Regions from separate parts of the Paenibacillus sp. J22R98 genome, predicted to be linked through region 2. Evidence: riboswitches for the same ligand, from Rfam matches in the RefSeq annotation. Region 2 holds a riboswitch; each other region holds the start of a gene.

Region 1 (10,627 bases), on a different contig from region 2:
CCGTTCTTCCTGTTCATCGTGCGTAAAGGAGTCAAATTACAATCATGATCAATGCTGCTCTGGCTAGAAAACAGCGTGTCACCGTGACGGCGCTGCTGCTCCTTATCGTGGTGACGATCGTCGTGGGAATGGGACTTGGTCCGGCTTCGCTGTCATTCAACAGACTGCTGCCGACGATCTTCGGCAATGGCGATTTCAAAGAAAACTTCGTCCTGTTCGACATCCGTTTGCCACGCATTATCGTTACACTGCTCGCGGGTATGGCGCTTGCTTTATCGGGTGCGATTCTGCAAGGCATTACGCGCAATGATCTTGCGGACCCCGGCATTATCGGGATCAATTCCGGTGCGGGCTTTGCCGTTGCTGTATTCTTCTTGTATGTACCGATTGAAGATCCGGGCTCGTTCGTGTATATGCTGCCGCTTGTCGGGTTTGCGGGAGCACTTATCACAGCCACGCTTATTTATTTGTTTGCCTATAGCAGAAAAGAGGGCTTGCAGCCGGTTAAGCTGGTCCTTGTAGGCGTCGGATTCGCTATGGCACTCTCCGGGGCGATGGTCGTTATTATTTCATCTGCCGAACGAATCAAGGTGGACTTTATCGCGAACTGGCTTGCGGGTAACATTTGGGGAACGGATTGGCCGTTTATTGTGGCGCTTCTCCCGTGGCTCGTGATTTTGCTTCCATACACGCTGTACAAGGCGAATGCGCTAAATATACTGTCCATCAATGAATCTTCTGCGATCGGCTCCGGTGTAGATGTCAATCGGGAGCGGATGGTGCTGCTCGTGATCTCCGTTGCTCTTGCGGCGGCGGCGGTTTCGGTTACGGGAGGGATTGCTTTTGTCGGACTGATGGCACCTCATATCGCCAAATCACTGGTAGGGACTCGCGTGCAATTGTATGTGCCGGTTTCGATTCTGATGGGCGGCTGGCTGCTGCTGCTTGCGGATACCATCGGCCGCAACTTGGCCGATTCAGGTGTTCCGGCAGGAATTATGATTGCCTTCATCGGAGGGCCTTACTTCCTGTACTTGCTTCTTAAGAAATGAGAAAAGACCGAGCATAGAGTTAACCTCTCTGCTCGGTCTTTTCAATATCAATTACGCCTGTGGGAAGAACTGCGGCAAATAATCCTTGTTCGCTTCGAGCATCTCGTCCAGCAGCTTGATTGCGACTTCCACGTTTGGTACCAACGGGTGATGAACCATCGCTTGAAGCGCGATATCGCGGCTGCCGGTTACGGCTGCTTCAATTGTCAGCTGCTCATAGGTTTTAACGGCATGAATTAATCCTTTAACATGCAGAGGGACATTCGTCAGAGGAAGCGGCAGCGGGCCGGTCTTCGTCACGACACAGTTCACTTCAATCGATGCGCTGTCCGGCAGGAAGTCGATCGTGCCATTGTTAGCGACATTAAGGGTTTGGATGTCGTTCTTGCCATTGTAGAGCGACTTCATGAGATTAACGGCAGCCTCGGAGTAATATGCTCCGCCGCGCTGCTCAAGCTGCTTTGGCTTCTCGCTCAGCTCAGGGTCGGCGTACAGCTGGAAGAGCTCGTCTTCAACGCGCTTCACGACTGCTGCACGGTTCCCGTCCCGTTTGAAGGATTCTTGCTGATCGGCCAGCATCTCATCCGTCATATAGAAATACTTCAGATAATAAGAAGGAAGCGCGCCGAGTGAGCGGAGGAAATCCGGATTCCAGCCCGTTTGCGGGACGTTCTTGCCGCTAAAACCTTCCGTATTGTTCAACAGCTCAGGCAGCTTATCTACGCCGTTTACGTCCACGCGCGTCACCCAGTGCAAGTGGTTCAAGCCTACGAACTCGGTATAAATGTGCTCAGGCGCTGTCTCGTATGTGGTAGTCAACCATTTCGTCAGGCCAATCGGTGCATTGCACAGGCCGACGCTGCGTACGTTGGAATGGGTATGGATGGCCTCGGTTACGATGCCCGCAGGGTTCGTGAAATTGAGCAGCCATGCTTGAGGCGCCAGCTCCTCGATGTCTCGGCAGATATCCAGCAATACCGGAATTGTCCGCAGCGCTTTCATCATGCCGCCCGGACCGGTTGTTTCCTGTCCGATCACGCCGTATTTCAAAGGAATGGACTCGTCTCTGCCGCGAGCCTCGAGCATGCCGACACGCATCTGGGTGCTGATGAAATCAGCGCCTTTGATCGCAGTGCGGCGATCTGTCGTCAGATGCACCTCGATCGGAAGGCCGGAGCGTTCCACCATGCGTTTGGCTAAATTTCCGACAATATTCAGCTTATGAAGTCCAGCCTCAATATCCACGAGCCACAGCTCTCGTACCGGCAGCTCATGATGAAACCGAATAAATCCCTCTACCAGCTCAGGAGTATACGAGGAACCGCCCCCAATAACAACAACCTTCAATCCTTCTGTCATCCTAGTCACATCCCATCCCAAATTATAAGTCGTATGTTATAGCTTGATATCTTCAAATTCGCCAAGTGCCCGCATGCGGTCATAAATCTCTTGCTTAATTGTTAAGCCATCCGCTTCCATAGCAGACCAGACGGAGCCGAAGACGGGATCGACCGTCAACGTGACCAGCGCAGCCGAAGGGGCAACGGCCGCAACAAGCTCTTCGATCGGCCCGCGAATCCAGCCGCCGCGGTCGCCGCGCGTCAGCAGACTGCCTGCGAGCACGACATCAAAGGTCTCGCCTGTCATCCCCAAACGCCGCGCAACAGCGACCACCGACTTGCCCAGCTCCACGCCTTGGTGATGAAGGATAGCGATAGCCGCCTCATCGCCATGCGCCGCTGCTTCAAACAGCAGCTTCGTGACATCGACCGGTACTTTCTTGTCATGATCAAGGAAGTCGTGAAGCATCGTTTCCACATCGGGATATCCCAGGTAACGAAGCAGCAAATCAGTCAACAGCGTTGGCTTCTCGCGACCGTCCCATGCGCGAATTACGGTGCGGAACGCTTCGATGTTGAGAGCGCCGCCTCCGCCGAAATCGCCATGCATATATTCGAAGCCGCCGCATTGGAGATGGACGCCTTCCTTGTTGCGTCCGGCGCAGTTGGTGCCGGTACCGCAAATGACGGAAATACCGTAGGCGCGATCTGTACCCGCGCGCAATCCGATCATCGTATCACAAGTGATCGAATAACGGGGGAGTCCGATTGCGCTAACGATCGGATGCAGGATGCGATAATCCGCTTCCCGGTCAGCGCCGGCGAGACCGAAATAAGCATGCTGTACATCCTCGTGTTTGACGCCCGCCTGCGCAAGTGCCGCGGTTACGGCTTCCGCCAAATGGCGAGCAGCTCCTTCAGCGTCAAGCTGATGATTACCGTTTCCGCTTTGGCCTTTGCCGAGCACATTGCCGTGTTCGTCGGTTAGCAGGGCGTGCGTTTTGGTTCCGCCGCCGTCTATGCCTAAGTAATAAGCCATTAATGCCACTCCTGTCTGAATAGGCTTTCCATAGTAACGTTTGTTCTCCAAACGAATTGTGAAATCAAATAAGGATGATCCGGTTAGCCGCTCTTTTTGACAGCTCCGGTTGACTGGCGGAGCACAAGCTCCGGATCAATCCGCAAATTTGCCGCGCGCTTCATCGTGCCGTCGACTCGTTTAAGCAGCACTTCTGTAGCGGCTGCTCCGATACGGTCTGCCGGCTGCCGAATCGTCGTTAAGAGGGGGCGCAGCAGCGAAGCGACCTGTTGATCGTCATAGCCAATAACGGAAACTTCATCCGGAACACGGATCCCAGCCTCCATAAAGGCATTGATAACTCCGATGGCGATATAATCATCGCCGGCGAAGACGGCGCCCGGAAGCTGCTGTTCTTCGATCCACCGCCTAGCCGTTTGGTAGCCGAACTCAGCCGAGTATTCGCCGGAAACGAGCTCGAACGGCTGGATGCCGGCTTCCTGAAGCGCCTCCAGGAAACCGTTTCGGCGTTCCTTGGTGCTTCTAAACATCTCGCTGCCGCTGAGATGCGCAATGGAGGAGTGCCCGAGTTCAATCAGGTGTTTGGCCGCGGCGTACCCGCCCTTGAAATTGTTTACAGTAATCGAGTAAGCATCGTTCTCCGGCTTCTGATTATCGATGAGAACATAAGGGATATTCCGTCGTTTCATTTCGATAATATAATGGTCTTCTTCAATCGGGGAGAGCAGAATAATGCCGTCCACGCGATCCTCTTGAATCAGGTAGTGGCTATCTTCCTGCGTGATGCTCTTCGTCACAGCTACAGCAAGGAAGTATCCCTGCGCAGCCAGAATTCCGTTAATCTCATTCACGATTTCATCGAAGAAAGAATCCTGCATGGTGGTCATGATGAGACCGATAATACCGGTCTTGCCTCGGGCGAGGCTGCGAGCTGCCGCACTCGGGCGGTAATCAAGCTCCTTCATCACCTCAAGCACCTTCTGTCGATTCTTCTCACGCACAGACCCGGCACCGTTAAGCACGCGGGATACCGTGACGACAGAGAGGCCCGACTTCTTGGCGACATCGAAAATACTAACCTTCATGCGTATGCATTCTCCTCTGTCGAGTAAAGTTAAAGCGGTTATACTTTTATCAAAAAAAATATAGGGTCAAAACCTAGAATGAAGTAATTCATTCCCAAACAAAGTTAAAGTGCTTTAACTTTCGTTTTCTTTTCTTATTGTAGAGGAGGCTGATTTATTTTTCAAGTTTAATTTCCGTTCGTTCATGTACAAGCTTTCGAGAAAAGCATATAATAAATCCAAAATTACCCTCGGGGAGTGTTCGACGTGAGTGTCAGCTACAAGAACTGTCAAAGCTGCGGAATGCCTATAGCTAAAGGCGATAAGAACGGCACGGAAGCCGGCGGAGCGAAGAGCTTCAAGTATTGCATCCACTGTTACGTTGATGGCAAATTCACTTTGCCCGATCTTACGGCAGACGGCATGAAGGCACATGTGAAGGGCAAACTCGCCGACATGGGTTTTCCGAAGTTTACGACAGGGTTCTTTACGCGCGGCATTCATAAGCTGGAGCGCTGGAAGAGCTGACGAGCGCAAGAGCGGCTTTGGCGGAGAAGAGACAGACCCCGGGTCTTGTCTCTTTTTTGTTGTTTTCACGACTGTTTTTGCAACTGATTCGTATGAAGTGGTATGGTGTAAAGAAGCACTAGTAGGAGGAAGAACATGGCGAACGATTCGAGAAAAAATAAACATATAGCAAATATATCGCTGGGCATCATGGCAACGGGTTTCGCAGCCACGATCCCTTTCAGCGGGGCAGGGCTTAGCTTGCTGCATGTCGGCTTCGAGGCCGGCGTCATCGGGGGGCTCGCGGACTGGTTTGCCGTGACGGCGCTGTTTCGCCATCCGCTGCGAATTCCGATTCCGCATACGGCGCTGCTGCCTCGCAATCGCCAGAAGATGTCGGACGGCATCGTACGCGTTCTAGAAGATCGGCTGCTTGCTAAGGATAGCATGATCGAGAAGCTGCGTCAGATCGAGTTGGCAAAGCAGCTGCTGCCAGCCCTTCGGGGGGCAGCTCATTCAGCGGTACACAGCGAGCGACTGCCTCATCTGCTGGAAGGCGCGCTGCGTACGATAGAGCTGGAGAAGCTGGTCCCTATTGTCTCTGGGGAAATTCGCTCCGCGGTGGAGCGCATTGATCTGGAAGCGGCGCTTCGCGGCTTCCTGCGAAACGCGGTGGAGAATGGCGTAGATGAGCGTCTGCTCGATTTGCTGCTGGAGCGCGCGGAAGAGTGGGCGAGCACGGAGGGGATGCGCCGCGAGCTGGGCAATGCGGCGATGACGCTTGTAAAAGGGCTGAATTTAGGCGGCCTGATGCAGTTTGCGGTCAACGCGTTCATCGGGTATTTGGATGAGGATAAACTGGGCACGATGCTGCAATCCTTTATTTTGACGAAGATTCATGAGCTCAAGGTTCAGGGCACCAATCGGCGTGCTGTTATTATGAAGCATCTGCATCAAGGGCTCGAGATGTTGATTTCCCGTTTGGCCGAAACCGGACAGCTGAATGCGCTGCGCGATGAGCTGCTCGCTTCATTTGATCTCGAAAGCGAGATGACGCGCATGTTTGTATCCTTGCGGGAGAAGGGAATCACATTTCTCCATTCGGAGGATTTTGCAGCTAAGGTATGGCCGATGCTGGAGGGTCTTCTTGATCGCTTGGAAGCCAACCATGGACTGGTTCAGGATGCCGAACAATGGCTGAAAGGGCAGGTTGCCGGACTCATTGAACGGAATCACACGAAGATCGGCTCGTTCGTGAAGGAGAACCTCGATCGGCTCGACAATGATCAGCTGGTGGAGTTAATAGAAGATAAAGTTGGGCAGGACCTGCAATGGATTCGGGTCAATGGTGCCGTTTGCGGTTTCCTGATCGGTCTATTATTGCGGTTAATTGAGATGGGCTTCGGTTATAACTAAGGAGAAGAAGCGGGCAGTCCGTTCTATTTCGCCTTATTTGCGAGAAACGGCAAATTAGTGAGGTAGAGTGAGACTGCTTGCGATCGACTCCATTGTAAGCGTTATATTCGCGCCAGTTGGCTGGAAATGAGAACGAAACCGTTTGCGGCATTCCTTTACAAAAGACATGCGCAGGCGTAACATACGATTCATGCTTAATCTTCTGCTATAGCGCTGAATTTCTGATTAGAAATCGGGGGAACCACTCAACTGGGGTGAATCTTGAAGAACGGACCGCTCGGTCCATGCTTTAAGTAGGGCGACTCTCACGCCCGAATCCGTCAGCTAACCTCGAAAGCGTATACGAGAGGCAACGATTGTTCGTGCATATAGACACTTTGATGATAACTTGTGCCTAGAAGCCGCGAGAGGCGTTCCTCTGTGTTAAAGAGGCAATTCCTGCAGGCTTCTTTTTTGTGCTGTTTATTAGAATAAAGGTGGACACAAAGAAGAATAAGTTTGCGAAGATTATGTAAGTTTAAAGGTGTAGAAAGGAAGGCGAAGTTGTCATGGCTGGTTACCGCCGCAAAACCCCTGAAGAAATGCTCTTATCCATCTCCAAAATTCATCGCGGCCGTCTTAAAATTTATGTTGGTGCCGTGAGTGGCTCAGGCAAAACCTATCATATGCTGCGTGAAGGCCAAGCGCTTAAGCAGCAAGGCATTGAGGTTGTCATCTGCGCAGTATCGACGATGCGCCGGCCTGAAACGGTGGAGCAGCTTGCTGATTTGGAGCGGATCCCGAGCATTCATTGGTACAAGGGGGACGTGGAGAAGAAAGATCTTAATTTGGATGCGATTCTGGAACGGAATCCGGAGGTGCTGCTCGTAGACGGGCTGGCGCACGAGAACCGTCCGGAAGCGAAGTTCCCGACGCGTCTGGAGGACATCCAATTTCTTCTGAGTCACGGTATCAGTATCATCACAACCGTGAATGTATACGAACTCGAGGGGATAACCGAGCTTGCGCAGAAGCTGACAGGTATCTCGGCGGAATGTACAGTGTCTGCGGATCTGCTGGAATTGGCGGATGAGGTAAGGCTTATCGATGCATCGCCGGAAACGATTCTGTCACGCCTAAATGAAGGGCGTTTAAACAATATTAAAGATCCCGGGCTGCTCAAGCGCGGGAACCTTGGCAAGCTCAGAGAGATTGCCCTGCGGCTGATGGCCGAGGGCGTGAATGAGTCGCTGGAGAAATACCGCGAGGAGCAGGGCTTCATCGGTCCGTCCGGCGCTACGGAACGCATCTTGGTAGCGGCGCAGTATCACTGGAATGGCTCCATCTATATCCGGCGCGGTCAGCAAATTGCGAAGCGTCTTAGCGGCGACCTGGAGGTTGTCGTCTTCGTGGATTCGAGCCAGGAGCCTACGAAGGAACGGGATGACTTCAAGCGCTCCATTCTGAAGCTGACCGAGAAGGTGGATGCGGGCTTCAGAGAAATTACGGTGAGCAATCGAAGACAAATTCCGCGCGCGCTCATTAAATACGCGATGCTGATCAATGCAACCCGCATCGTCATGGGGCATTCCAAGCAGACGCGTGCACAGGAGATCGCACAAGGCTCTATCGCGGGCAGCGTGCTGAAACAAATGCGCAACATCGACGTTTTCTTCATGGCGGACAGAGCCGATCATGAGGGCGAGCGAGTGCTCCCAACGAAACGGGCGACGCCGAAGCTGACAGCCGAACCATACCGGAGGCTCAGCGCGCAAGAGGTAGAGAAGAAGATCGAGCGGATTCGCCGCGGGAAATTCAAGGTCTATGTCGGCGCAGCGCCGGGAGTGGGTAAGTCCTATATGATGCTTCGCGAGGGCAATGATTTGCTGCGCAAAGATATCGACGTTGTAGTTGGACTCATGGAGACGCATGACCGTGCGGAAACGCAGGATCAGGCCGGACGGCTTGAGGTTGTGCCTCGTAAGTCCATTGAATGCGACGGCAAGGTTTACTCGGAGATGGATGTGGATGCCATTATCGCACGCAACCCGGAGGTTGTGCTGATTGACGAGCTGGCTTATACCAACGCGCCGAGCTGTCGAAATAAACGGCGGTACGAGGATGTACAGGAGATTTTGGACGCCGGCATTTCCGTCATCGCTACGATGAATGTACACCATCTGGAAAGCTTGAAGGATGCGGTGGAGCAGATTACAGGGACGGCTGTGAAAGAAACCGTACCGGACATGATGCTGCGACTTGCCGATGAGGTTGAACTGATTGATGTGGCACCTGACACGCTGCAGCAGCGGATGCGGGAAGGCCATATTTATAAAAATGATGACGTAGAGGACGCCCTCTGCGGTTTCTTTAAGACAGGGAACCTGATTGCGCTGCGCGAGCTTGCCCTGCGGGAAATCGCTGACGATGTCGATGAGCGTCTGGAATCGTGGGAACGCAACGGCTCGCTCCGCGGCCCATGGCGTCGCCATGAGTCGATCTTCGTAGCAGTCACGGTGAACAAGAAAGCGGAGAGACTCATTCGCCGCGGTTTCCGAATTGCGCATCGGCTCAAAGCGGATTGGCATGTCCATTACGTGCAAACGGAAGCGATGCCGGGCGAAGAGGCGCGGATTGAAGAGCTGCAGGAGCTGACGGCGCGTCTTGGCGGTACATTCGAGGTGGAGCGCAACGTCTCGCGTAACGATGTACCTGCTGCTTTGCTGGCGAAGGCGAACGTGCTGAAAAGTACGCAAATGGTACTTGGCCAATCCGGTCAAGGCTTCTGGAGCAAGCTGCGTCATAAATGCGTGGTCGACACCATTTTGCGTGAAGGTCGGCACATGGATGTGCTTGTTGTAGCGGATTTTAATCCAAACATCGAAATTGGAGAAGAATAGATACTGGGGTTTCGGCTCACATTTATTCACGACCGTGGATATCCATTTATTTTGGTAATATGTGAGATTACCTGACAATTTAAAAATTTAAATTGAAACAGGCTGCTTTTCTTGATAGAATCTTAGTTAATTAAAGCTACTAAATAGGGGGAAGCAGAATGAAAAAGTGGTATATTATAGCTATTCTTACACTAGTGACAGCAGTAATTCTCTCTGGTTGCGGCGCGAAGAGCAGCAACAACAACGCAGGCAGCGAAGCGGGCAACAGCAGTGACGCTACAACGTACAAATTTGCAACAGACGCGGCTTATGCTCCAATGGAATATATGGACAAAGACAAAATCACAGGCTTTGATATCGAGTTCCTTGATGAAGTGATGAAGGAAGCCGGCATCAAGTATGAAGTGGATAACACGGGCTGGGACGGGATGCTGGAAGGCGTCAAGCAAGGCACGGAATATCACGCGGGTGTCTCCAGTATTTCGATTACGGATGATCGTAAACAAACTTACGATTACTCCATGCCGTATTTCGAATCGATCAACGTGATCATGGTGAAGGAAGGCAGCGACATTAAGAGCGCGCTTGACCTGAAGGACAAGAAGGTTGCGGTTCAAACCGGTACTACTGCTGATATCCTTATGACGAAGATTATGGGCAACAGCAACACGGATTTGAAGAAGTTCGACAGCAATGCGGTTGCTTTGCTTGAGCTTGATCAAGGCGGCGCTGATGCAGTAGTTGCTGATATCGCGATCGTACGTGATTACATTAAGAACAACCCGGACAAGAAATACGCAGAAGTTTCGGATACTACAAACTTCACGCCGGAATATTACGGCATTCTGTATCCAAAAGGCAGCGATTTGAAAGCGAAGCTGGATCCGGCGATCAAAGCGATCATCGAGAACGGCAAATATGCTGAAGTGTATAAGAAATGGTTTGGCGAAGAGCCGAATACGGCGAATCTGCTAAGCGCGAAGTAATAGGGACGCGAAGGGCATGCGTTAGTGGCGCATGTCCTTTGTTCTTGTCCATTTAAGGAGTATTCGCTGTAGCTTAGGCTAATCATCGGTGTAGAGAAGACGAAAGGGCGAATTAAGATGGATTTTAGATTTGATATTATTTGGGATTATGCGCCGCTTCTATTGAAGGGGACGCTGTATACAATCTTAATTTCTTTATCAGGCATTCTGCTTGGTTCGATTCTAGGCTTGATCGTTAGTTTCGGAAAAATGTCGCGTCGCTGGTTTCTTCGGTGGCCGATGCAGTCCTACATCAACTTCTTCCGTGGAACGCCGCTGCTTGTGCAAATCTATATCGTGCACTT
Region 2 (10,627 bases):
CTATTGTGGTACTCGCCGATTTCATGGCCGCTAAACGGGTAATCGAAGATGACTTTCTCCGATGTAATCCGGTTGTAAACCGCATAGATCGTCTCCGGCAGACAGACGCCATCCTTCCAACCAACAGACATTAAGACGGGAACCTTGATGCGTGAAGCGAGATTGAGCATGTCATAGTGAGCCAGCGTGTGGAGAACAGGCTCCAGCTGCTCCGGATAACGTTTGAGATGTTGAGCAATTTCCGATAAGGAGCTGCCGGAGTTGAGCACGCCGTGATCCATATTGCACATGTTCGGAATGTCGGCGATGACGGCCGTTACTTTGCTGTTCAGCGCTGCCGAGATTAATGCGAGTCCGCCGCCTTGGCTGCCGCCGACCGAAGCGAGTCTGGCCGGATCAACCTCAGGCTGAGCAGCAGCGGCATCAATGGCACGTACGACATCGAGCGTAAGGGCGTGGTAGTACGAGCCTTCCGGCTCGAGCAGATTGCTGGAAACCCAGCCTTTCACCGAGCCGGCTTGCTCCGGCATGTAATTGCCGGTTTCGCCGCCTTGGCCTCTCACATCAACAGCGAATACGGCATAGCCGAGAAGCAGCCAGCTTGCGTAGCGTTCCGGATACCCGCGATCATCGGTATAGCCCGGGAAGGTTACGATACAGGGGAACTGCTCGTCTGCCTTTGTGTGAGGAGGGATGATAAACCAGCCGTGAATCGGCGTGTCATCGTAGCCTTTATAGGTAATTTTATCGACGGTAACGCCCGGGAAAGGGGATTCTTCGCGCACGCGCCGGAGCTCCAGCGGAATATCGTCGTATTTTTGCAAAACACGGTCCCAAAAGGAAGTAAGCTGATCCGGATCAATCGTCAGCTCAGCAGAACAATTCATAAGCTCGCGCTTGCGGCGAGAAATCGCGTCGTTCACAAGGATACGCCTCCAAGTCGGTATTGAGTATTATTTGTGCATCGTCATGAGTACAGAAGCAGTCGTTGAAGCAGATCGACGGGATGACAGAGAAGCCCAGAGAATAACAAGCAGCATTAATGCCGCCGTACCTGCGAAAAGCCAGCGAACCGCATCCGGACCATGCTGGTCGAGGAACCAGCCGGTTCCTTTAGGCAGCAGCGCGCCGCCAATACCGCCGCAAGCCATGAGCAGACTGGTCGTCCGTTCGGTCCTGCCGGGCGTTGCCCGGTTGGCAAACACAAGCGCGATCGCGAACATGCCTGACATCGTCAAACCGACGGCAAAAGCGAGCACGAATGCCGGTAATGCGGCGGTGAACAAGGTCATGAGGATGAATAGAACAGCAGTGATGATACAAGTACCGATCAAGTAGACCGAACCGCCCACCCGGTCGGCGATTTGCCCGGCAACCAAACGGCCGATGACCATCGCACCCCAGAAGAGGCTAAGCGCCAATGTAGCTGATGACTCCACGAGACCGTTCGTTTGAACAAGCAGGGAAGGCAGGTAGTGGATATAGCTCATCTCAAGACCCACATAAACGATGAAGAATACCGCGCATGCCACCAGAATTATGAGGGAGCGGGTTGTGAGCTTCGGTACTGCTCCCGCATGGGCTTGATGCCCGCTATGGCCGGCAATGCCTACCGATGAAGCAGGCTGATTCAGAACGGAAGGCCACCAGATCGACCACAATAAGAAGGTGACAGCACCGAGAACGCCGACAATGCCAAACGAAAGCTTCCAATATCCAGCCTCAATCAATGCTGCGCCCGCGAACGGGATTAGCAAAGCGCCGACGCCGAAAAAAGTTTCCACGCGGCTCATCGCCGTGTTGGCCTTTTCCCCGGATGCCCCGATAATAAAGGATCCTACGACCGCTTCCGTCATGCCAAGACCAACCCCGGCAAAAGGCGCAATCGTGAGCATCACCCACCATGGCGGCAGCAGTGTGTATAGGAATTCAGCTACCGTCATGAAGCCGATGGCGGACAGCAGCACCGCTTTTTTGCCAATCTTCCCGATGAGCCAAGGTGCGCACAGAATACCAACCATACCCCCGAGAAACTGATGCATGACGAGCTGACCGCCATCACCGTACTGTACGCCATAAGCGTGAACCATCGGTTCCATGATAGCGCCGATGACCAATTGACCGAGCCCGACAACCAGATAAGCGAAACAACCCAGATAGACTAACCGAGACATTCTCGTGCTCCTCACGTGATAGATTATTTCCACCATAACATATCTGGGAGAGAGGAACGATATGAAAATATAACGGTTTTCCATAACAAAATAACCTCCCTGCCCGCAGCATAGGTCTGCGGTAAGAGAGGTTTGTTTGTGTTTAGCGAAGGTTACTTGATTGCAGAAGATGCTAGTGCTAGCGAGGTTACTTGATTGCAGAAACAGAGACTGCTTGTATTTGTGACGGTTGATTGGTTGTGGAAAGAGAAGCTGCTTGTATTAGCGAAGGTTGCTTGGCCACAGCACTAGTGAGCGGTTATCGCGCTCGGCGCCCATGGCTCGCAGCATTTCTTGGGCGGCGGCCGATTCGGTTATCGGCTCCCCGTTCCAGCGCTCGATCTTGATCTTGCTGAGTCCGTGCTGGCGAAGCAGCATGCGGAAAATTTCTTTGAGCTCGGCCGTGCCGACGGTATTGCTGTTGCTGCTTGGTGGGGCGGCATCGGACGAAGACGATAATGAAGATAGGTCGACGATGTGGCGGCCGTTATTTTCGAGCCAGAAGCGCCATTGCCCGTGCTGCAGCACGAGGTAATTGCCGTTCTTGCGAGCGAATCCGGTGCCGCGTACGCTCGGCCAATCGGCAGCCAGGCCGAATGGATTGGCCGGGTCCGTTGCGGCGAGGACAGTGACGGCGGCATTGTCTTGGCCGGGCAGCGGCTGGCGGACCGAAGCGATCTGCTCGCGGCGCGCGAACTGCAAGGTTTGCACGCCCTGCACCAGCAGGCCGCGGGTTACGACGCCCCATTGCTCCAGCTGCTTGAGCATGGGCAGCAGCTCCTCCCAGCTGAATGGCGAGAGCTGGGCGACAAGATCCTTGGATACGATGCCGTAGCTGTCCAGCAAATGCTGCGTCCAGTGGAGCGCCGATTCCGACAGCTCGGAGGATACGGAGCGCAGCTGGGCGGCGTCGATCGGAGCGGCTAAGGCGCTGGCCGCAAGGTCGGGCCGCCCGGGATCGGCGTGCTGGCCGAGCTGAACGGGTTGGGCGGGCACGGCAGGCGCAACGGGCAAGGCTGGTCGGGCGGGCTGCTCGCTGAGCGGACCCGTCCAGTACCAGCGCCCAAGGCCGGAACCGGTGCGGGCGAGCTGCTTGCCCTTGGTCTGCAGCTGCAGACGCAGCGGCGCGAACTGGTCGTTCGAGACCGTGCCCTCCCAGATCAGATCGAGCAGATCGATCAGCAGCTCGGACGGTACTTTACCATAGTCGCGGCTTAGCTTAGTCAGGAAGCTGGCCCCGCCTTCCTGCAGCAGTGCAAGCAGGCGAGGATGTTTGGTGTTGTCGGCAGCTTGGACGGCTCGTGCGATGACAGGCGCATAGAGCGGCTTGGATTCCGAGAGGAAGAAGGCAATCTTGCCTTCTTTCTCGCTCTCTTCCTTGCGGCCGATCCAGATGATCTCGCCGGAGGCGCAGAGCAAATCCAGGTCATCCTTGCGATAGCCGATTACCCGCGAAGGGAACACAACGGACTCCCAGTGCGAAGCGGGCAAGAAGAAACCCTGCAGCCGCTCGATAACCATGCGCAGACCATCGATGCCGCTTAGCTGCGAGCCCGAAAGAGCATGCTGGAGCATGGACATATGCGTGCACCAACGAATGGGATCGATTGGCTCAGCTTGCTTTCGTGCTTGCTCCATGGTCAGGCGGATCAGGCGTTTGGCTACTTGCCGGCTCGTCCATATCCGCTCTTCATCGCCTTCGGCGAAAGGAGCGGGTTCGATCCGATCCAGCTGCAGCAGCACCTCAGGAATACGTGCTGTATCTGCTGGCGAAAGCTGAGGATAGCGCTCGCGCAGCTCCTCCTCGGTAAAAGACAGCCGGTGGTCTGCAAAGCGACCGGCAATAAAGGCAATGGCGCTGTCGCCCTTCGGGAAAGCAGCGTACATGTCCTGCTCTTCCGCGCATATCCAGCGGCGCTGCCCGCGGCCAATCGTCTGCTCCGCTATCCGACCTGCTTGCTGAAGAACTTGCAGCCATCCCGGCACCCCTTCACCGGCAATGGCGATAAGTTCTTCGGTCGACAGATCGCCGCGCTGTTTTAGCAACATATACAGCTCTTCGGCGTTTGACGGGACTTGTCGGCCGCCTGTCTCCAGCCGCTCCTGCTCCTTCTGTGCAATGCCGGGATCGACCGCTCGCTGAACGGCTTCCTCGCCGAAGAGCTGGCCGGCCAGCGATTTGCTTATACTGAGCAATTGGAGCTGGGTCGCTTCACTCAAGCCGTCGCCTTCGTAGAGCATCATATTGGCGTAGTCGGAGAGGAATTGAACGGCAAAAGGCGATGGCGCATGCGATTCCTTAACAAGCACCTCGATCTGACCTGCGGTAATGGCTTCGAGCAGCTGCTTCAGCCCGTTCGTATCGAGGTAGTCATGCAGACATTCCCGCATAGCCTCCTCCAGATAAGGGAACTGCTCAGCATAAGGGAGCGATTGCTTCAGCAGCTCTTCGCAGCGCAGACGCTTTTGCCACATTGGTGTACGCGTGAAGCTGCGGGAGAGAAGAAGCGACGTCTCTGCGATACGACGGAAGGACAGTCCGAGAAACGGTGAGCCCGTAATCGCCTCTGTGAGGAGGGACTCCACGCTGTCGGCCGTAATTTGCCACAGCGTCTGCAGCCAGGAGGCATCCCAATCGGGCACTACAAGCTCGATGCCGTTGTCTTTGGCGTTGCCGTACATCGAATAGGGCAGCAGCCGCTGAAATTGCCGTTCGATTGCGAGCAGCCACGTTCGGTTAATGCGTCTGCCGAACGGATTATGGATAATGATGCGCGTCTGGTTCATCAGATCGCGATAATGCTCGATAATGATCCGCCGCTCGGTCGGTAATCCGAGTGCGTGATGCTGGGATTGGACGAGCCCGATCAGCTCAGAAGCAGCATAATGATCAAGTCCATATTCCGCGTCGAGCCAAGCGATGGTGACGTCTTCCCGTGTTTTTTCCAGCTCGGAGTCGCTTTTATTAGTGGGGTCATCCAGTGCCAGCCTAGTGGATAGCTGCTCCAGAAAATGGCCGAGCTGAATGCCGACCTCGACACTTCTGCTGGCATTCTCCGCCTGCCAGAACGGGATCTCGCTGAAGCGGTTCGGTGCTTCTTGGACATATACGCGGTCGTTCTCAATGCTGCTAATCATCCAAGAGCTCGTGCCCAGCTGAAACACGTCCCCAACACGGCTCTCGGCAATATAGGTTTCATCAAGCTCGCCTAAATGAGTGCGGCTGTCAGCATGATGAACAGGATAGGCGGAGCTCTGTGGAATCGTGCCCGCGCCGGTGATAGCTGCCATAGATGTATTGGCCCGCTTGCGAAGCATATCAGTGCTGCGATCCCATTCCATTAAAGGCCGTGCAAATGGGTAAAATCCCGACAGCACCTTGAGCGCCGCTTCCAGCCGCTCTCGCGGGAAGCTGCGGAAACATTCGCTTTGTATGACGAGTCTGTATAACGCATCTACCGAGATATCTTCCGCCGCCACGATGGATGTCATATGCTGCGACAAGACATCGAGCGGCTCTCGCGGCAGGGTGATCGCTTCGATGTCGCGCCGCCCGATGTTGCGGCAGAGCACAGCCGCCTCCGGCAGCTCGCTGCGTGATCGCGCTATGATAAAGCCGCGGCTCACGTCGCCAACGGCGTGGCCGGCGCGGCCGATTCGCTGGATGCCCGCGGCAGCCGCTTTAGGCGAGTCGACCTGAATCACGAGGTCGACATGGCCCACGTCAATGCCGAGCTCGAGCGAGGAAGTGGCGACGAGGCAGCGCAGCTCGCCGGCCTTGAGCATGCGCTCGACCTCGAGCCGCCGCTCGCGCGAGAGGCTGCCGTGATGCGCGCGCGCCAGCTCGTAACCGGCGTGCTCATTGAGCCGCAGCACCAGCCGCTCGCACATGCGGCGGCTGTTCACGAACAGCAGCACGGAGCGTGCGCCTTCCATCAGCGCCATCATCCGCTCGATGATGGGCTGCCACACGCCATCGCGCGTGCGGGCAGGGCGGCTGAGGTCCGGCATCGTAACCCGGACCTCTATGGATTTGGTCATCGTACTCTCGACGATGACCACGGGGCGCTGCGCGTAGCCGAGCGGATGCGCCTGCTCGGGCTCGTCTTGCCGCCCGGAGGCGAATGCGCCAATAGCCTCGCCGCCATCTCGCGATGCATCTCCGCTATCGGCTACGTCCGCACCAAAACCGCCGCGCTGTGCCGCACCTATGCTATCGCTCGCACCGAGCCCGCCACTGCTCTCCGAATAGCCATCGCCCGCGGCGAGCCCGTCACTCCGCAAGGCATAGCCATCGGTCGCACCGAGCCCGTCACTGCGCACCGCATTGCTTTCGCCCGCACCGAGCCCTTCGCTGCGCCCCGCACTGTCTCGTCCTACATTTTCTCCAGCGCGTGCACCTGCGCCAAACCCCGCGCCGGCCGCCGGCTCCCATCCGCCAAGAAATCGCGCGACCCGCGACAGCGGCTTCTGCGTCGCAGACACGCCGATCCGCTGCACGGGCTGCGCCGCGAGCGCGGACAGCCGCTCCAGCGAGAGCGACAAATGCGCGCCGCGCTTGTCGCCGGCAAGGCTGTGGATCTCGTCGACGATAACGGTCTCGACCGTTCCGAGCATGCTGCGACCTTTGTCCGAGGTGAGCAGCAAATAGAGGGACTCCGGCGTCGTCACGAGCACGTCGGGAGGGCGCCGAGCCATGCGGGCACGCTCACTTGAAGGCGTATCGCCGGTCCGTACCGCTGAGCGGATGCCCGGCCATGTCTCAGTCGCGTCGTCGCTTTCGCCACTTTCAAACCGCTCAATGTCCTCCATAAATCCAATCAAATGGTGCTGAATGTCATTGTTGAGCGCTTTTAGCGGCGTGATATACAGCACACGGACGCCTGCCGAGAGGGCTTTACCCCGTGCGGCAGCAGCCAGCTTGCGCTGAGCAAGCCGATTCAAACAGGGCAGCAGCGCTGCCAGTGTTTTGCCCGAGCCGGTTGGCGCGGCAATCAGCGTATGACGGCCTTCCACAATGGCGGCCCAAGCTTCCAGCTGGACAGGCGTAGGCTCGCCGAACGTATGCCCAAACCAACCGGCCAGCGTCTTATGAAATCCCGCGAGCGCGGGAGAAGAGAGTGACATAGCGAAACCTCCTTATCTATGAAAACTTAAACGTATAATTCCATCTCCAGAAGACGTTAGCAGCTACTTTTAACGGTAAAGCGCACCTCAGAGCCCTTTTTTCAGCAAACGAACTCGCTAAAAAATTCTAACGAATCCCACAGGTCTTATTTCGGCCAATAATCACGATATAAAAATCTAACGAATCCTACAGGTCTTATTTGGCCGGAAACTGCCCTTTTCCAGCCCAATTCACCTAAATAAGACCGCTAGGATTCGTTAGAATCGAAAAGTAGCGATTTTCCCTAAAATAAGACCTCTACGATTCGTTAGCGTGCAACCACTGCATTAACACGGAGGACCACTGCCGCTGACCCCGGCCCGGAGCGCCGTCCAGGCGAACAGCAGCCCCACTGCAATGAAACGACCTTCTCGGCACTCAACCGACGAGCCAGCGCCTTTCGCCCTTTCGTCCGTACCAGCCGTCACACCGACGCCTTCCCATTCTCTCGGCACTCAACCGTCGAGCCAGCGCCTTTCCCCACGGTCACGCCGACGCTCATCCCCATCTCTATCATCCTACTATTCATCATGAGTCAATCGATTCCTCTTTAGACAGTCCCCACCGGTTGCGGCTGCAAAAATCGGTCATTTGTTAGGCTTCGTTACATAAACTTAAAAAAAGAACCCATACAGGAGGAATCCGGCATGGCAGGATGGCGGGACAGCTTAGAGAATCGGCGAGCAGAGTGGAAGAAGCTAGAGGTGGGGTTAACCGATACGTTGGCGGGACGGCGTGTGCTGCGGGTGACTGGGCCGAGAACGCCGCGTCTGACAACGCCGGTGACGAAGGCGGTTCGTCAAGAGGAGCTCAAGGCAGTAGCGGATACGTTCGATGCGGGGCTTGCTTGCTTCTGCCTCGGTGAGCTGCCGGCAGGTGAGCGTCAAAACTTTCTCGAAGCCTGGCATGAGCGGCTTGCCTCAGGCGCGATCGTCGTCATGGCCGATCGCCGGAGCGAGGGCTGTGCGACGCCAATCGAGCTGCATGATCTCTTTGCGCCGCTTGGCAGCAAGCTCGATATCCAGGTTGGCCGAACGTTCTGGTGGGTGCGCTACTTAAGGCGGTAATCCCGAATATCTTATAGTGAAACAAAAGAAGCCGCAGATGCTTGTCCCGAAGGACGAACAGCTGCGGCTTCTTTTGTGCTCACACAGGCACCTAGGCAGGTGCAATCAAACTTACTCGTCGTCGCCGCCATCTGCTTCGTCAGAAGGCTCGTTCGCGTATTTCTCATACGTTTCCGGGCTCATCACGCGACGTGCTGTAACGTACCGTTTGGAATAGTAGGAATCACTTAGTGCGCTGATGGTCACACCTTTGCTGCTGGAGGAATGTGCAAACTTGCCTTCTCCAACATAGACGCCAACATGCGAGATTCCTTTGCCTGTCGTATTAAAAAATACGAGGTCGCCGGCAATCAAATCCGCTTTCGCGATTTTCTTGCCCAGCTGTGCTTGCGAACGGGATGCATGCGGGATATCCACGCCGAGTTTATTAAACACGTACATGGTGAATCCGGAGCAGTCAAACCCTTTCGTTGTCGTGCCGGTGTACACATAAGGTGTACCGATCAGATCTGAGATGACCCCATCCATTTTGGATTGCGCGAAAACGCTTCCTGTTTGAAAAAGTAGAAGCATCGCCAGTCCGATCAAAAGTGCAGAAATCTTTTTCAAAACGGGAAACTCCTTCCAGTGCCTACGAGGTTAGCTGTGGGGTTCGGTTGAAGGCTCCCTATGATCACCTCTGGCATTCCGCGGCTCGCTTTGCGGATGTCGGGATCAATTCACCCAAGATGGTTCCCCCGTTTCCCGTGATGGGAATTCGGCAAAATTTTCATTTCTAGGCATAATTATTCGATCATTTTCTTCCTTCTCCTTCCTAGTTCACAACTTGTTCACAAATTAAAATTATTAGAATGCAACCTTTTACCTCTCATTTTCGTATAGCGGCCGCTGGTTTGAGCCGTTTTGGGTCTCGCTCACCACCGCGCTCACGCGCAGCCCATCCCTGCAAAGCATGTCTCATCTTGAATAAAGACGCATGTCAAAAAAACCCGCTCTGTCGAGGGGTTTGTCTTTTATATGCCAGTTATTAGTTGAAAAAGAGACCGTCCCACTGCCATTAACATGACATGGTGGGCGGCCTCTGCGCACGGATTAGACTTGTTTCGACTGCCAGGCGTCGTACTGGGCGGCTACCGTCCACACCTTCATGATGGTTCGGATTAACTGGTAGCCTTGATGCAGGATAAGTGCCAGCAAACCTGCCCAAAGCAGCGAGACGGAGGCAATGGTCATGCTAAGCACGGCTCCGATGGCCCACATGAGAAGGGAAATGCCGGCGAAAGGCAGGAAGTTCGCAATACATGTCCATAAGGACCGGAGGGTGCCGGTTCCGGCGACCGCTCCGAACTGCATGGAGAGGAAGAGCAGGTGGATCAGAACCGCCCAAGCGAGCCAAGCACCCGCCCACGGACCTGCATGCTGCGCAAACTCCAGCAGTGAATTGCTTGCCAGTAGTTTTGTTAAAGCCCGAGGCAGCAGCCAGATGGCCGGGAGGAGCGTGAGCGTCGTCTCCACCAAGTAGAGCAGCGCTACCGGTTTCCAAGCCGCTCGAATGCCTTTTAGAAATTTTGTTCCGTCCGCGTCCGTCACATGATGGAGAGAGTGGAACAGCCCTGCATTCAGGAAAGGGGTGATCACAATGCGCCCAGCCAGCAGCCCGCAGAAGAGCCAGATGTATGGGCGGATCAGATCGGTCTTGATGAGCTGGAACTGCGCCTCCGTCATGAAGAGCTGAACGGCCGTCCCGCTGCTGCCGATGCTGTCCGGGAACCTTTTTAGAAGCGGCACGGTAATGCCTTCGATGGTTCGATAGAGGAAGAAGCCCCATATCAGCTCATATAGAAACAACATAATGATAATGTAGAAGTGCTTAACGGTCAGTCGCCAGCCTTGCTTCATGTGCGTTCTCATTTATCATCACCTCCCAGATCATTTTTACGAGGCTCGTCACCATGCGATGGAAGCAAAAATACTCTCAATCAGCTTGGAGACGCCGACACTCCAGCGTGTGCGTGATTTCTCAGCTAGCTCGGCTTTCATAAAGTTGTTGATATGCTTGTTGTCGAGCACGTTGTCGTTGTGCGGATCGACGGCGGCCCATAGCAGCTTGGAGGAATGGACGATTTTATATTGAATGTGGGATTCTCGGCCATCCCACACTTTAGGCATCAGCGTTCCGT
Region 3 (10,627 bases), on a different contig from region 2:
TTGCATAAGCAAGTGGGATCCCTTTCGTCTCGACCGTCATGATGACATCGATATCCGAAGCTGCGAATGCGGTTGCAAACATTCGTCCAACATCTGCGAGCAGCCCTGGCTGTCCAAGCATATCCGTCATGTACAAGTAGCCGCCGGCAAGAACCCGCTCCGATTGCTCCAACTGACGGCAAATGCCGTTCATAATGCCAAGTGCCTCGGCCTGACCCATCTTCGGCGTATATTTCACGCCTCCGGCAGCTCCTGCCAACGTATGCAGCTCACCGAGTCCTTCTTCTTCGAATACCTCTTTAATAATCGCCAAATCCTCACTTATAGATGACTTGGCAGATTGGTAGCGATCAGCGAATGCTGTCAGAGAAATTAACGTATGGGGGCGTGTAAGTAAGTACTGCGTCATTTCTACTAACCTTGCACTCCGTTTTAACTTCTTCAACGTGTACTCCCCCCAGCCAAATCCGAATATTATAATGACATAATACCATTTTCATACGGATTTAATCAAGACGCACGTAGGCTTCATGTCAGCATTCTTACCACATAGACTTCTTTGCAAAATCCGCGGAGTCCGTTATAGATGCGTGAAACCTTCGCTTCTTTGCTTACAAGCCCGAAAACCGTTGGTCCGCTGCCTGACATTAACACGCCATCTGCGCCTAGACGCTGCATAATTTCCTTAAGCTGCAGCACCTCGGGGTGGAGCTGAAGCGTTACCGTTTCCAGGACGTTGCCCAGATACGTGCATACGCCGCCAAACGAGCCGCTTGAGATCGCGGACAGCATGTCCGCAGTAGATGGATGCTGCTTCAGCTCGGAAGCGCGCAGCTTCCCGTACACGTCTGCCGTGGAAACGTTGATCGGCGGCTTCGCCAGAATGACCCAGCACTGCGGCGGATTATTGATCCGCTCCAGCTTCTCTCCACGACCGCGTGCGATTGCAGTACCGCCCGTTACACAGAAAGGTACATCGGAGCCTAGCTCCGCGCCAAGCGTACACAGCTCTTCTTCGGAGATGCCCAGCTGCCATAGCCGATTGAGCCCGCGCAGCGTAGCGGCCGCATCGCTGCTTCCGCCGGCAAGACCTGCTGCTACCGGTATCTTCTTATCCAGATGAATATAGACGCCCTTGCGGACATTGTAGCGATCCTTAATCAGTCTTGCCGCCTGAAAGGCTAAATTCTTCTCATCGAGCGGGATATAGCCCGCCTGACTTGAAATAATGATGGTATCCCGCGGAAGCTCTTCCATCTCAAGCCGATCTGCTAAATCCACCATTGTCATGATCATTTCAACCTCGTGGAATCCATCCTCACGCTTACGCATGACATCCAGCAGCAGGTTGATTTTTGCCGGCGCTTTCTCATAAATCTTCATATGTAGGCTCACCCGTCCGTTATCGTTAAACTTCACATATTATAACAAAAGGTCATAAGAAAAGCTAAGAGGCATTGAGCAGTCTGCGGGCCTGCCCATCTTCTTAGCTTGAAATAACCCTTTATTGTGGTTGATAGTGGGACGCTTGCTGCTGTGCAGCCTGCATAGCTTGGGACATATAAGCCGGTACCATATTGGATGCCTGCTGCCGCTGTGGCGCGTAATTAGACTGCGATTGAGGCTGCATGTATGGACTGCGGGCAGGCTGCGGCGACTGATATGCCGATTGCGAATACGATGGCGATGATTGGTATGTTGGCTGCTGATAAGAAGACTGGGACTGTGCCTGCTGCGCGGCATACTGCTTAGCTGCAGCCTGCTCGGCAATTTGAATCGCACGTTTCACCATATTACCGGCGTCCTTTGCTTTAATGCCTCCCCAGCCTTCCTTCTGCACGGTATCATAGAAGCCCAGATCCTTCGCCAGCTCTTTCTTCAACTCTTCACTCATCATACCGCTGCGTCTGCGTGACATGAACACTCTCCTCCTTTGAAACGGGTAGTACCGTTAGTATGGTTGTTTTTATCGTTCTCATACGGAGGAAGAGGTAACGCCATACAGGTACAAAAAAAAAGTGCAGATCCTGCCTACGCTGCTTCTCGCCGCGCCTGCAAACCTGCACATGTTCGTATCCTATTTATCTCATTGTATATAGGTAATGCGTACTTGACCATCATCACTGTCCACCGTAACTTCAACGGACTCCGTCAATATATCGGCGTAGCTGTAAGAGACGCGCTTAAACGCATGCTGCTCTTGGTCGAGCCTGACAATAAATACAGAAGGGTAGATTTCTTCTAACACACCGGTCCGCTCAATCGTCTTTCGACGACCACCGTTAGCACGAAGACGGATTTTGGAGCCGACATGGGTTTCCAAACTGCGTTTGATTTCCAATAGCGCATTTTTTGCCATTGTGCACTACCACCTCTTTCCTTGTCCATTATAACCAAAAGGAGGTGGTTTGTCAAAAAATTATAATTATAACAGTGGAGTCACTTTGGTGTCAATATAAAAAAGGCTACTTTTTTCTCCGGTACGTATATTTTAGCCCGAAGCAGCCATATTATACAGTTGGCTTTACGCCGGTCAGCGTTTTAGGTTTAGGCAATCCCACCCGGAACTTCCCTAACGTTTCAATGCCCCCAACCCCGTCTATACCGCTGATTGTGCCATGAATGACATCTGATAAATTAATCGTTTCGCGAATGGACGTATAGCTTGCTTTGATCGCGACGTATACGGGATCCAAGGCGTGAATGAGCACTCGGCCCGGAGAACTGGCGAAGTTCGATCCATTCTGCAACAGCGCCTCATAATGGGATTGGCATGCACCTGCTACGACAATTAAGCTGTCTTTGCTTTTCTCATACTGACGCGCTATCCGTACCGCATTGACGAAATTTTGCGAGTTTTTGTAGCTGGCCAGGTTATGCAAATCGTCCTGGTTCCGCGTCTTAAGCACGCCGTCATGGCCGGTAATCACGACAATATCCGGTTTGATTTGCGGAAGCAGTCGGTACACCACGTCGGCCATTTGGGATTCATGCACGTATACCCCGTGGGCAGGGACGCGCATTTGCGTATACAGCTGCATGCTTTTTCTCATATAGTTGCTGTCCCCGTCCAAATGAAGTACTTTTCCGGGCACCTCAAAGTACGGCTGGGATTGGCTCTGCGCGCGCTGCAGTTCACGTTCAATTATCTGCTGCTCGCGTTGTTCCTGCATCCTTAGCGTGGACTCATTGGCCTTAATGCGTGCCTGCCTCGCCGCGCCGGAGGATTCCGGATCGCTCATAACGGACAAATCGACAATTGGCGCGTCTGCAAGCAGACGATAGTCGGTGCCCTTCAGGATGGCTGTCTGTTCTAGAATTGTCGCAACACGAAAAAGGACGTCCCCGCCATAGGATTTGCGGACGACCAGGTCCCCTTGCTTCATGGGCAAATCACCTCTTCGTCTATCCTATGGGGAGACGCCCCTGATGGTGCGCTCACTTTTATTTTTTAGTTAGTTGCTTGTAAGTCCGCAGCCAGCAGGGCACGGCTTAATGCGGCAAACTCTTCAAGCGACAGGGTCTCCCCGCGCCGGGACGGATCAACGCCGATGTCTTCAAGCAGCGGTCCGAGCTTCTCGCGATTGACTTTGCCTACATAAGCGGTCAAATTGTTCGCAATGGTTTTGCGGCGCTGCGCGAAACAGGCCTGAACCGTTTGGAAGAAATGCGCTTCGTCCTCGACTTCAACAGCCGGCTTTTCCCTAAGCGACAGCTTAATCACCGCGGAATCGACATTAGGCTGCGGAATGAATACCGTGTGCGGCACAATGCATACAAGCTCAGGCACGCAATAGTACTGTACAGCAACGCTAAGGCTGCCGTACTCCTTGCCGCCGGGCTTAGCAGCCATCCGCTGCGCGACTTCCTTCTGGATCATGACGACGATGTGCTCAAGCGGCAGCTTCTCTTCCAGCAGCTTCATGAGGATCGGTGTCGTCACATAATACGGCAGGTTCGCTACGACGCTTACGCCTGTGAGCCCGGCAAACTGCTCCTTCAGCAGTTCGGCGAGGTCAAGCTTGAGCACATCACCATGTACGACGTGCACATTCGGCGTATCGGCCAATACATCCCTTAGAATCGGAATCAGCCGATTGTCGATCTCAACTGCGGCTACGCGCCCTGCAGCGTGTGCCAGCTTCTGTGTTAATGCGCCGATACCCGGTCCGATCTCAAGCGCGCCTTTCGTCTCATCCAGCTCAGCTGCACTGACGATGTTGCGTAAAATATTTTGATCGATCAGAAAGTTCTGACCGAGGCTTTTCTTAAAGGTGAAACCGTATCTGGCGATAATGTCTTTCGTCCGCTTCGGTGAAGCAACATCGACACCCGCCTTAATTCCCTCTGTCATTATTGATCTCCTTCGCTCGCCTGCTCCATCGTGGTTAGAGCCCGCATAAATTCCTCGCGCGTGATGCGAAACATCGAACAGCGTTTATAGAACTGCTTGCCATTCGCATAGCCGATTCCGAGCAGATTGCCCATCTTCAGCCGTCTATCCGAAGCTTGCGGATGTACGAGCAGACCTGCCTGCATTAAATCATCCATCGTAACCTCGGCAAGACCTGCAGTGTCAGACGTCGCTTCTGTCCGCAAATTAGCGAGTGCTCGCTTAATGGCTTCCGGTGATGCGTTCTCGACACCAATGTCTCCTTTGTAGAGCGCCTCTTCCTGTGGGAGAAAGGCGTGCTTGCAGCCTGGTACTCGCTGCGCTACGATTTTGCGGATTCGCTCGCCTGCATGGTCAGGGTCGGTAAAAATAATAACGCCTCTTCGCTCCTGAGCTAACATAACGCGGCGGATAACCGCTTCGCCTATAGCCGAACCCCCGGTCTCAATGGTTTCTGCATCTACGGCTCGCTTGATGGCAACTGTATCATCTTTTCCTTCTACTACAATGATTTCTTTAATCATGGGACTCCATTCCTTCCCTTCCGTACAACATGCAAAAAGAAGAGGCATCGCCTCTTCTTATGATGGCATATTTACGTTCGAAATACGATACGCATGTTCATACCGCGGAAATACTTCCTATACGGCTTCCGGCTTCTTCGGCCCAAGCACATATACGGTATAGCCCCGCTTCCGACCAAACTTATCGGCATACGACTCGCTGTCAAAATAAACATCAATCTTGTTGCCTTTGACTGCGCTGCCCGTATCCTCTGCACGGCGGAAACCGATCCCTTCGATATACACCCACCAGCCGATCGGAATGACTTTCGGATCGACCGCAATGGTACGGCCTTCCTGAACGCGTGATCCCGATGCGGTTATGCCGTACTGTGGATGGTTCTTTCCTTTACCTGTTGAAGCCAAGCCGGCTGAATAAGCCGTAAGGGTTACGTTCTTCAATACTTTCTTTGCACTGAATGTAACGCCCCGCTTCGTCATGGTAGATACACTCGGCGAATTCGCCCTTAGCATCGTTACCTTCGGCTCAGGCTTCTTCGTCCCGACTGACACGATCTGATCGACAGATGGTGACTTGGTCAACTTCTCGACCAGTGTCTGTGAGACTAGAACGCCGTCTTCGAAAGTCTTTTCATAACGCTTAACGACAGTGCCTTGTTTACCCGTTTGGACAAGCTGTTCTTTCCCTAGCGCAAGCTTGGGATTATCCTTCTTCACAATGGAGAAAGGAACGGGGTGGGTACTCTCCGAGATCTTCGTGTCAATCCGAGTGATCGAGATGATCATATTCGGTTTAAGTGTCGAGGATAATGAAGGTACTACCTTATCTTGACTGCGTATCGATATATGAGCCTGATCGATCGCCGCCTGTACGGTTCTTTCTGTCGTGTACAACGTTCTTGCTTTGCCGTCAGCTTTTACAATAAGAGGCACCGCTTGATCGATAACGATTCGGTCACCGTCTTTAATACCGCCATCCAGCGGCATCGACACTTTATCATAAGTGCCAACTGCAATAGCTTGTTCATCCAGTAGGCGTTGAAGGACCCATTGCTTCGTAGAGACAATGGTTTCTCGTCCATTCACTACTACGGACACGCGCTTGTCAGCCGTTCCGTACAACAACACCAGAAACATGAAAGTCATAGCGATTGAGATCATGGCGCTTAGTACAATTAAACGCACGTTCTCATGCTTCCATCGCAATGCGAAAGACATGCTGGATGATCGTTTCCCATGGGTGTCCTTAAGCTGGAGTGCTCCCATTTCTTCGGTCCTCCTTACATAGCCCCGCCGCCTTTGTTACGCATGATTACATAGACGCGACTATAGAGATTTTCTTTCCAATTTCCGCCCCGGACCACTTCCATAATACAGCTTTTGTCGTCAGTTTATGCTTCTTTCAAACAAAAAGAAGCCCGACGACAGAGGATCTGTTTCGTGGCTTCCCATTAGACAATGGTAGCATGGAGTTGCATTCACGAGGTTGATCTCTCTTATTGACGCTTGCGAGGTTAGCTGTCGGATTCGGACGTGAGAGTCGCCCTATTCGCTAATGGCACGATTAACATTGCTGCGCCGGTCGCAAAATTCACCCCAAGAAGAATTTCATGTCTATCACTGTCTGCCTTTGTACAAAACAGTGTCGCCCTTTAGTCGACGAACACGTTTTTAAGGAGAAGAAACGAACAAGCTGTTTCTTCTTGCTACAAACAGTTTCAACAATTGGTTCCCCCGCTCTCCGATCATCGGAGATTAAGCGTTTTATTGGAAAAGGAATACAAGTTTTGTTGCTCTGAAATGAATCATAACGTCTACCGCGCCACATTGTAAAGAACTGATTAATGACGATTTTAACGAATTTCAAGGAAAAATAGGCGAAAAGTAAGCAATTTCTTCAAAAAAAATCAGTTTTATCACGAGAATAGTCCCAAATCCTTGCTTTCAAAGCCGTTTTCATCAGATTCCAAAACATTTCATTGCATTTTCCGTGGTTATTTTGCCGACTTCCTCCACACTTTTACCTGTTATCTCCGAAATCGTGTTTGCTACAAGACGGACGAAAGAAGACTCATTTCGTTTCCCTCGATGGGGATGCGGTGCCAAATATGGAGCATCCGTTTCGATCAAAATCCGGTCCAAAGGCACTTGTGAAAGCACTTCCTTTGGCACCCTTGCATTGGTGAATGTAAGCGGTCCACCGAATGAAATATAGAAGTTCATATCGAGACATTGTTTCGCCGTTTCCCAGCTGCCGGAGAAGCAGTGCATGACGCCGCCAACGTCCTTGGCGCCCTCTTCTCGGAGCAAGGTAACGACATCCTCATGGGCATCACGGTTATGGATAACAATCGGCATCTTTTTCTGCTTAGCTAATTGGATTTGCTCGCGAAATACACGCTGCTGAACATCCTTAGGCGAGGTATCCCAGTGATAATCCAGTCCAATTTCACCGATCGCCACGACCTTCGGATGATCGCAGAGCGACGCAATCCAATCCAAATCCTCTGGCCGCATATCAATGCTGTCAACCGGATGCCAGCCGACGGCGGCATAAATAAAGGAATACTGCTCGGCAAGTGCCATCGTGGTTGGAATGGTTTCACGGTTGAAACCGATATTGATGAGCTTATGTACGCCGGCAGCCTGCGCTCTTTCGATAACTTCCGCCCGGTCTTCGTCGAATTTATGCGAGTCTAAATGCGTATGCGTGTCGATTAACATGGTGTCTTTCGGAACCCCTTTCTACATTAAAGCAAATAATTCGCGGAGTTTCGCAGGCAGCCTGTGGGCTGATTCGCGCAGCGGTTCCTCCGGGTAATAAAGGTGGTACTTACCTTGATGGATACCCGTTATGGATCGAATGATATCCGAACGGCTTGAAATTTCCGACAATTGTTCATCATGGCTCAGCAGCAGAATCGGAGGTTTTTCCTCTTTGCCTGCAGCGGTTGTTGAACCGGGACGATAAACATCGTAGGGCATGTCGTAGGGAAAGTCAATTTCCAGGTGATAGTCCGGATGAAGGCCGATTTCTCGCAAGTGGTCGCGTATTTCCTGCCATAGCTTCTCATCGGGATGATCCATCGTAACATACTTGTACAGCTTGCGATTGAGAAACCGGCGGCATAGGTCCGATAACACAGCATCAGGCTCATGGACCCATTGGGCGAAAGCCGTTTGAACAAGTGCTTCGTCCAGATCCAAATAGGCTTCAATGTCCATTGTGCCCGTAAGCAGCCTCTTTATTGGCTTCATTAATGTATGAAATTTATATTCACTCCCGAAGAGCTCCTTCGCCCTTCGAAAGATTTGCCTTAATATGATTTCCGAGCTTCTTGTAACCGGGTGAAAATAAACCTGCCAGTACATCTGATAGCGAGACATGAGATAATCCTCGACCGCATGCATGCCGCTTTCCTTCACCACGATTCTGCCTTGATATGGCCGCAATACCCGCAATATTCGCTCCAGATCGAAGGTACCGTAATTCACCCCTGTAAAATACGCATCTCTAAGCAAATAATCCATGCGGTCGGCATCCATTTGACTGGAGACCAGACTAACGACAATCGGTTGATGATAGGTTTTGCAAATAACAGCGGCTATACGCTCGGGATAGCTCGGATCAAATTCCCATAAGACTGCATTGATCTCCGTATTTCCAAGCAAAATGCGGCAGGTCCACTCCTCATGATGGCTGTCGAACACATCTTCTATGGAGTGAGAGAAGGGGCCGTGTCCGATGTCATGAAGCAAAGCTGCACATAGGGCAACGAGCTTTTCTTCCTTTGGCCAATCGGTATAGCCGCCGCGCTCAAACTGAGAGATGATTTTACGGGTAATCTCGTAAACGCCAAGGGAATGCGAGAACCGGCTGTGCTCTGCGCCATGAAAGGTCAAATAGGATGTGCCAAGCTGGCGAATACGGCGTAGCCGCTGAAATTCCCTTGTATTAATTAGTTCCCAAATCAGTCGATCCTGAACGTAAATATACTTATGTACGGGATCCTTAAATACTTTCTCTTCCGCGAGTTTTTCTTCTCGATGAGCAGCACTCATGTCGAATCACGCTCCTTAAAGTTCAATCATTCGACACAAATGTCGAACTAATGTCGAATAATGTCGCAATATCATTTCCAACCGCACTTCGTTTGAAGTACTATATATATATTGAATAAGTGCCTATTTACGGCGGTAATCGGTTATAACTGGTCACAATTACCGTTAAAACCAGGTTGACTATTATGGGAAACGTTGGTATTATTAAGGCATTAAATGATAGAATTTTGTCGAATGATGACGAGTTAATCCATTGCGAAGGGGAATTTTAGATATGATGAAATCTACCGGTATTGTTCGTAAAGTAGATGAGCTGGGACGCGTAGTAATTCCGATTGAATTGCGCCGTACGCTTGGAATAGGTGAGAAGGATGCTCTTGAAATCTACGTGGATGGCGAGCGCATCATGCTGAAGAAATACGAGCCGGCTTGTATCTTCTGTGGCAACGCTGAGAATGTCGCTTATTTCAAAGGCAAAATCGTTTGTAACGTTTGTTTAACAGAAATGCCAGCTCCCGTTACAAAATAAGAGACAAATTCAGATTTATAGGTTATAATACATTTATCAAACCTGTTAATTCTAACCTTTTTTATACTCCTTGATGCCTTCCTGAGCCATAATGGTCAGGAAGGTCTTTTTTTTCTATAGCATTCTTCTATTTTTTCATTACTTCATTATATACATCACGTTTTTGCATTCCTCGGTCAAGCGCTGTTCGTTTGATGGCTTCTTTCCGATCCTCACCTTGTTCCTCGTACCGGCTAACATGCTCCTCCAGCTCTAACCCGCTCCACCATACCGGATCATCCAGCTGCAACTGAGCAGCTTCTTCTTTACTCACACCTGCAATAACCAAACAGTACTCGCCAAGTGGAGGATTCTCTTCCAGCCAAGCCATACACTCGGATATCGTTCCCCGTGCAGCTTCTTCATGGCGCTTCGTTAATTCTCGAACCATCGCCATCTTCCGATCACCCAGCTGTTCAAGCATCACTGCAAGTGTCTTTACAATCCGGTGCGGCGATTCGTAACAAATTAATGTAGCCTCTTGCCTTTGTAATTGCTGCAGCCAAGCCGTAAGCGACTTGCGTTCCCGTGGGGGGAAACCCGTAAACAGAAACTTCTCAGTAGACAGACCGGAAATGATGAGTGCAGATAACGCTGCATTAGCTCCCGGAATCGGTACAATCGCAATGCCGCTTTCAGCGGCGGCTGCAACAAGATCGGCACCTGGATCGGATATGGCCGGAAGCCCTGCATCACTTACCAGTGCAATGGATTGCCCGCTGGCCAACAATCTAATGAGCTCTGGTCCGCTGGCTTCTTTGTTATGCTCATGGTAGCTGACAAGCCTAGTCGCAATTTCAAAGTGAGCCAATAGCTTGCGTGTTTGGCGCGTATCCTCGGCTGCAATCATATCGACTTCTTTTAAAATTCGAATCGCCCGAAAAGTCATGTCCTCTAGGTTACCGATTGGTGTTCCAACCAGATACAATGTTCCGGCTCCATCCGTGCTACCGGCATCCGATGCATGAAAACTACGTTGTACGATCATTTGCTCGAATCCCTCGTTCCCGCTTCTGGCGCTTGATCGCCATAATAAATCCGCATTAACTCTTCATTATATTGTCGCTGTTCATTATATAC

The links. Region 2 has a riboswitch for cyclic di-AMP ahead of AC50Y3_RS26440 (C40 family peptidase). Riboswitches for the same ligand answer to the same signal wherever they lie in the genome.
Region 1: it holds a riboswitch for cyclic di-AMP, as region 2 does, so the genes downstream of both, AC50Y3_RS24390 (histidine kinase) here and AC50Y3_RS26440 (C40 family peptidase) in region 2, are expected to answer to the same signal.
Region 3: it holds a riboswitch for cyclic di-AMP, as region 2 does, so the genes downstream of both, AC50Y3_RS28560 (resuscitation-promoting factor) here and AC50Y3_RS26440 (C40 family peptidase) in region 2, are expected to answer to the same signal.

What each region holds. Positions count from the first base shown of each region.
Region 1 covers NZ_JBXENW010000010.1:82,802-93,428, reverse strand. The annotation lists gene AC50Y3_RS24425 (FecCD family ABC transporter permease) at 1-48, shown strand, start outside; gene AC50Y3_RS24420 (FecCD family ABC transporter permease) at 45-1,052, shown strand; gene AC50Y3_RS24415 (6-phospho-beta-glucosidase) at 1,104-2,411, opposite strand; gene AC50Y3_RS24410 (N-acetylglucosamine kinase) at 2,448-3,431, opposite strand; gene AC50Y3_RS24405 (LacI family DNA-binding transcriptional regulator) at 3,515-4,516, opposite strand; gene AC50Y3_RS24400 (zinc ribbon domain-containing protein) at 4,763-5,023, shown strand; gene AC50Y3_RS24395 (DUF445 domain-containing protein) at 5,159-6,418, shown strand; cyclic di-AMP (ydaO/yuaA leader) riboswitch at 6,620-6,772, shown strand; gene AC50Y3_RS24390 (histidine kinase) at 6,967-9,297, shown strand; gene AC50Y3_RS24385 (basic amino acid ABC transporter substrate-binding protein) at 9,456-10,283, shown strand; gene AC50Y3_RS24380 (amino acid ABC transporter permease) at 10,401-10,627, shown strand, end outside.
Region 2 covers NZ_JBXENW010000012.1:34,916-45,542, reverse strand. The annotation lists gene AC50Y3_RS26470 (acetylxylan esterase) at 1-923, opposite strand, end outside; gene AC50Y3_RS26465 (MFS transporter) at 954-2,174, opposite strand; partial or broken gene AC50Y3_RS26460 (Lhr family ATP-dependent helicase) at 2,436-3,773, opposite strand; partial or broken gene AC50Y3_RS26455 (helicase-related protein) at 4,497-6,194, opposite strand; partial or broken gene AC50Y3_RS26450 (DEAD/DEAH box helicase) at 6,639-7,340, opposite strand; gene AC50Y3_RS26445 (hypothetical protein) at 8,028-8,447, shown strand; gene AC50Y3_RS26440 (C40 family peptidase) at 8,559-9,056, opposite strand; cyclic di-AMP (ydaO/yuaA leader) riboswitch at 9,061-9,220, opposite strand; gene AC50Y3_RS26435 (hypothetical protein) at 9,540-10,358, opposite strand; gene AC50Y3_RS26430 (M1 family aminopeptidase) at 10,395-10,627, opposite strand, start outside.
Region 3 covers NZ_JBXENW010000016.1:7,584-18,210, reverse strand. The annotation lists gene purR (pur operon repressor) at 1-445, opposite strand, end outside; gene ispE (4-(cytidine 5'-diphospho)-2-C-methyl-D-erythritol kinase) at 529-1,383, opposite strand; partial or broken gene AC50Y3_RS28585 (small, acid-soluble spore protein, alpha/beta type) at 1,745-1,918, opposite strand; gene veg (biofilm formation stimulator Veg) at 2,087-2,359, opposite strand; gene yabG (sporulation peptidase YabG) at 2,511-3,386, opposite strand; gene rsmA (16S rRNA (adenine(1518)-N(6)/adenine(1519)-N(6))-dimethyltransferase RsmA) at 3,452-4,354, opposite strand; gene rnmV (ribonuclease M5) at 4,354-4,917, opposite strand; gene AC50Y3_RS28560 (resuscitation-promoting factor) at 5,035-6,183, opposite strand; cyclic di-AMP (ydaO/yuaA leader) riboswitch at 6,406-6,689, opposite strand; gene AC50Y3_RS28555 (TatD family hydrolase) at 6,877-7,641, opposite strand; gene AC50Y3_RS28550 (HD domain-containing protein) at 7,663-8,979, opposite strand; gene AC50Y3_RS28545 (AbrB/MazE/SpoVT family DNA-binding domain-containing protein) at 9,254-9,508, shown strand; gene rsmI (16S rRNA (cytidine(1402)-2'-O)-methyltransferase) at 9,636-10,535, opposite strand; gene AC50Y3_RS28535 (tRNA1(Val) (adenine(37)-N6)-methyltransferase) at 10,532-10,627, opposite strand, start outside.